Regions from separate parts of the Flavobacterium arundinis genome, predicted to be linked through region 1. Evidence: riboswitches for the same ligand, from Rfam matches in the RefSeq annotation. Region 1 holds a riboswitch; the other holds the start of a gene.
The links. A riboswitch is a leader RNA that binds a small molecule or an ion and turns the genes downstream of it on or off. The one in region 1 is predicted to bind S-adenosylmethionine.
Positions count from the first base shown of each region.

Region 1 (2,460 bases):
CTCTTTGAAGAGTTCAATCCTTTCATGTAATGTTACTCTTTTTCTTTTTCTCCTACTGGTTATAATTGTTTTTTTAATCTTATAAAAATCCATCAAAAGCTCAACTACAATTCTAATTTTATTAGCACAGGCAGAGGTGTCAACATGATAAAGGGAAAACGCCTCACGTATATACATGTTGATTGATGGAGGTAGATTATCATTCAAGTCAAATATCTGCAAAGGAGGTATAAATATTTTAGGTTTCAAAACTTCATACGCTACGTATTCTACATCATCATATTTATCATCATATACATGTTCTTCTTCTACAGACATATCACCAATGACCGCTACGAATTCCATACATTTTGAATTATTACATTGAATCATTCCAGTAAAAACCCCTGTAATCCAAGAGGCTTCCCAGTCGCGCTCTTTAAGCATAGTTTTTGAAGCGCTATCTTCATGTATAATGAAATTGCTTTTATTGCCGGTTAGGTTCCCTTTTTTACAGGTTGGACAAATCCATTCTGGTAATCTTTCTACTGTAAAGGTATATTTCCAAATGATTCGATTTATTCCCATGTGTTGTTTTCTATTAAATACTGATCTAACCTGTTAATCAATGAATCTTGTGCTAAGATTATATGATCTATATCAATTACAAGTTTTCTAATATATGTTAACCTAAATTCATGCTCTTTTTGTTTGGATGTCCATGTAGTCGTAAATCCATTTTTTACCTCTGTTTCAATATGTAACCTGGATTCATAGCATTTTATCAAAATATCATTTTCAAATTCATATGGTTCGCCCCATACTCCATGAATAAAAAGATTTCTTTTAGATTTAATATTCCCTATTTTTCCAATCAAATCATCAATTATGTTTTTTTCAAATTGACGATGTTTGCTAACTTTTTTTAGTAATTCAATATTTGTTTGTAATGTATTACCTTGAAAAATAAGGGATGTCAAAATGTAATCATCGACAATTAACAAGCCTAAGATGTCCATTATATTTGATTCCATCTTTGCAAATTTGGTTGATAGCAGACCCAAATAACAATAAAATTCCTTATTCGGTTCTTCGATTTTTGAATACCTCATTTAGTCGAACTTTTAGTAAATATAAATATTAAATGGTAATTGATTATTGCCAAAACATAAATTTGCATCTTCCCATTTTATTCCGTTTCTTTGTCCTGTTCTTTTACACACTGATACGTTATCACGAAAGGCAGAGGGAATAGACCCTATGAAGCCTTAGCAACCCTTTAATCTTTAAAGAAGGTGCTAAATTCTACCAAACTCACGTGCGGATAGATAACACACGAAATACTTCACGGTATTTCCCTTCCATTTTTGATGACATATTTAGTAAAGCACGAGCGAATCACAGGTTCAATTCCCGTCTTCGCTACAAGTTTTTTTCGGTCTCAGAGGCAACTTTGGACTTTAAACCTTAAACTTTGAACTAAAATTATGTCTAAAATACAACAAGTTATAAACGAACGTATCCTCGTACTCGACGGCGCGATGGGCACCATGCTGCAGCGCCATAACTTTTCGGAAGAAGATTTCCGCGGCGAACGCTTTAAGGATTTCCCGCATTCGCTAAAGGGCAACAACGACCTGCTATCTATCACGCAGCCCGAAGCCGTAAAAGGCGTGCACCGCCAGTATTTTGCGGCAGGCGCCGATATTGTGGAAACGAATACCTTTTCAGGAACCACCATCGGTATGGCCGACTACCACCTGGAAGATTTGGTATACGAACTTAATTATGAGTCTGCCAAAATTGCCCGTGAGGTAGCCGATGAGTTTACCGACAGGCCAAGGTTTGTCGCAGGTTCGATAGGCCCGACCAACCGTACCGCCAGCATGAGCCCCGATGTGAATGACCCGGGCTACCGTGCCGTAACCTTCGACGACCTGCTCATTGCCTACAAAGAACAGGTAAAAGCCCTGATAGATGGCGGCGTAGATATCCTTTTAGTGGAAACCATATTCGATACGCTTAACGCCAAAGCCGCCCTTTATGCCATCGAGGAAGTAAAGGACGAACTCGGCATTGACATCCCCATCATGGTCAGCGGCACCATAACCGATGCATCGGGTCGCACGCTCTCCGGACAAACGGTTGAGGCATTCCTTATCTCCATTTCGCACATACCATTGCTAAGCGTGGGCTTCAACTGTGCCCTTGGCGCCGACCAGCTTAAGCCTTACCTAAAAAGGCTGGCGCACAATACCACGCTCAACATTTCGGCACACCCAAATGCAGGCCTGCCCAATGCCTTTGGCGAATACGACCAGACTCCCGCAGAGATGCAACAATTGATCAAGGAATACCTTGATGATAACCTGATAAATATTATTGGAGGTTGTTGCGGGACAACGCCTGAGCATATTAAGCTGATAGCTGAAGTGTCAAAGCAGTACAAACCACGCCCCCTAACCCCCGAAGGGGGAACTG
Region 1 covers NZ_JBBYHR010000002.1:509,383-511,842, reverse strand. Annotated here, with positions in the region: gene AAEO56_RS05360 (DUF4145 domain-containing protein) at 1-567, opposite strand, end outside; gene AAEO56_RS05355 (hypothetical protein) at 558-1,013, opposite strand; SAM riboswitch class I at 1,207-1,314, shown strand; gene AAEO56_RS05350 (homocysteine S-methyltransferase family protein) at 1,467-2,460, shown strand, end outside.

Region 2 (2,460 bases), on a different contig from region 1:
ACAGATAAGCGGATGAGGCTGTCCGTCACGCCCGACTGGTATCGTTTCTCTGCCGGGATGGACTTATGGGTCATTTCACATGGCAGGCAGCAAAGGCTCTTTACGCCGCCAAGGCTTTCCGCCAATTTGAATAGTTTAGTCGATGAAACGATTTGCGAAGCCAGTTCCTTATCATCGATCACGAGATCAAAAGCAATTACACCACCGAAGTATTTTTGCTGTCTTTTGGCAATATCGTGGTTGTGGTGGGAGGGAAGTCCTGGGAAATATACATTTTTGATAAGCTTCTCTTCCGACAGGAACTCTGCAATCTTTTGTGCGTTCTCCGAGTGCTGCCTTATGCGGAGTGTAAGTGTCTCGATACCGCGTATCACCAACCAGCTATCGAATGGCCCAAGTATAGCGCCGGAAGCATTCTGGATGAATTTTATCTTGTCTCCCAGTTCCTGTGTAGCGGTTACCACCAGTCCGGCAATGAGGTCGCTGTGGCCTGCCAGGTATTTGGTCGCGCTGTGTATCACGATATCGGCGCCGAGATCAATAGGTTTTTGCGAAGCCGGTGATGCGAAGGTATTGTCTACGCAAAGCAATACGTTATTGGCTTTTGCGATCTCAGCGATAGCGGCAATATCTGATATTTTTAATGTCGGGTTGGTAGGCGACTCGATCCAGATGAGCTTTGTTTTCGACGTGATAGCATCTGCCACGTTAGCGGCATTGGTTGTATCCACATAGTTGATGCTGATGCCGAATTTTTGGTAAATGTGCGTAAACAGCCTGAATGCGCCGCCGTAAATATCATCTACTGCGATCACTTCGTCGCCGGATTCAAGGAGCTTTATAACCGCGTCGATAGCTGCGAGCCCGCTGGCAAACGCATAGCCATTCGTTCCGTTCTCGAGTTTGGCAATACAGTCTTCAAGCACTTTGCGTGTAGGATTGTTGCTGCGGGCATAGTCATAGCCTTTATGTACCCCAGGCGCGTCTTGTACGAATGTTGATGTTTGGTAAATAGGGGTTGAGATACTGCCTGTTAGCGGGTCAACCGGGATGCTGTGTAAAATTTGGGTCTGCTCTTTCATTTTTGTTGATTTAGCGTGTTAAATAATTTTTTTCGTCTTGTAAAAAAAATTCTAAACCAGTTCTATCGAAAGGGCATTAAAACAAAAAATGCCCTTCCGATAAGTCAGAAGAGCATATAATATTTTGAGGTATTATGTACTATTTTCTAAGCTTATCTTTCCCCGCAATGCAGGGGGTTGAATGTGGCACCTTATTCAATTACGAACAGGTTGCCAAGACGTCATAGGGTCAATTCCCTCGGTCTTTCTGGATAAGAAATAATTTTTTAAAGAACTTGGAGCAAATTTACGGGACAAACTTTTTAATTTCCAAATTTATTCTATAAAATTTTTAATCTATTTTGCAACTAATTGATAATCAGTTTAAAAATGTTATAAATTTAACTTGAGTAGATTGTGATAAATAGTGTTATTTAGTATATCGATAATAATAGCAGCCTAATTAATCCTTAAAAAGGAATCCAAATCCAACCGCCTTCAGCATTCGTTTCTCAAACGCCCAAAAGAATTTGAACTGCCCCGAAATGAACCCAAAAAACACTAGTAAAACCTGGTAAATAGGAAAGATAAAAATGATGTACAAAGGCCAGTAAAGCCATGGAGAAAAGAGGTCTCTCTTAAAGCCCAATGCAGCCAATATCGGTTTGGATAAATAGGCAGAAGATGACCCTGTAACGGCAAAAACGATAAAGATAACCACCAGTTGGTAGTTGCTCGTTATGCCCCAGCGTTTCTTTAATTTTTCCATGTTGGTTTTGCTGGCGCAAATATACCGGATTTATGGGTAGGGAACAATACCTCCTAGCTTTTGGTTATTCGTTATTTGGAAATAAACCAAATAATTATATAACAGGTAATTCACCTCGTAGCCATAATCGACACTATAATCATAATCAATGCGCATTTGGTAAAGGTCTCCAAAGCGTTGCGGCTCCATTACACGCGTGTTCCATTCTGTCACCCAAAAGCGGTTCTTGTTCTGAAGGTACGGCTGTGAATAGTAACCGCGCTGCCGTGCCCTCGAAGCCAGCCATGTAGAGAATCCGGGGTCGATAATGATCACTTCATATTCAAGTGAGTCATTGGCAATCCGCACGGTGTCATTTACGGCGCTTGCCGCTACCTCATTGGCATTAGCATTTGCAGGATACATAACATTATCCTTGCTGCCACAGCCTATAGTTACCGTCAGTACGGCGACTATAATTGCAATGTATACTCTCATGATTTTCAGTAAATAAGGTATAAATTTAAAAAAATAAAGGTGCCATATATCATATAGGCACCTTTATTATCAACTTCCGGAGAAATTGTTAAACTGTAGCAGTGTTTGATTTACCGGCTGCGGTATTGCCTGCGGCAGTATTTGTTGATGCAG
Region 2 covers NZ_JBBYHR010000001.1:173,576-176,035, reverse strand. Annotated here, with positions in the region: gene AAEO56_RS00760 (trans-sulfuration enzyme family protein) at 1-1,082, opposite strand, end outside; SAM riboswitch class I at 1,232-1,340, opposite strand; gene AAEO56_RS00755 (DUF6787 family protein) at 1,525-1,830, opposite strand; gene AAEO56_RS00750 (DUF6146 family protein) at 1,861-2,307, opposite strand; gene AAEO56_RS00745 (hypothetical protein) at 2,396-2,460, opposite strand, start outside.
Region 2: it holds a riboswitch for S-adenosylmethionine, as region 1 does, so the genes downstream of both, AAEO56_RS00760 (trans-sulfuration enzyme family protein) here and AAEO56_RS05350 (homocysteine S-methyltransferase family protein) in region 1, are expected to answer to the same signal.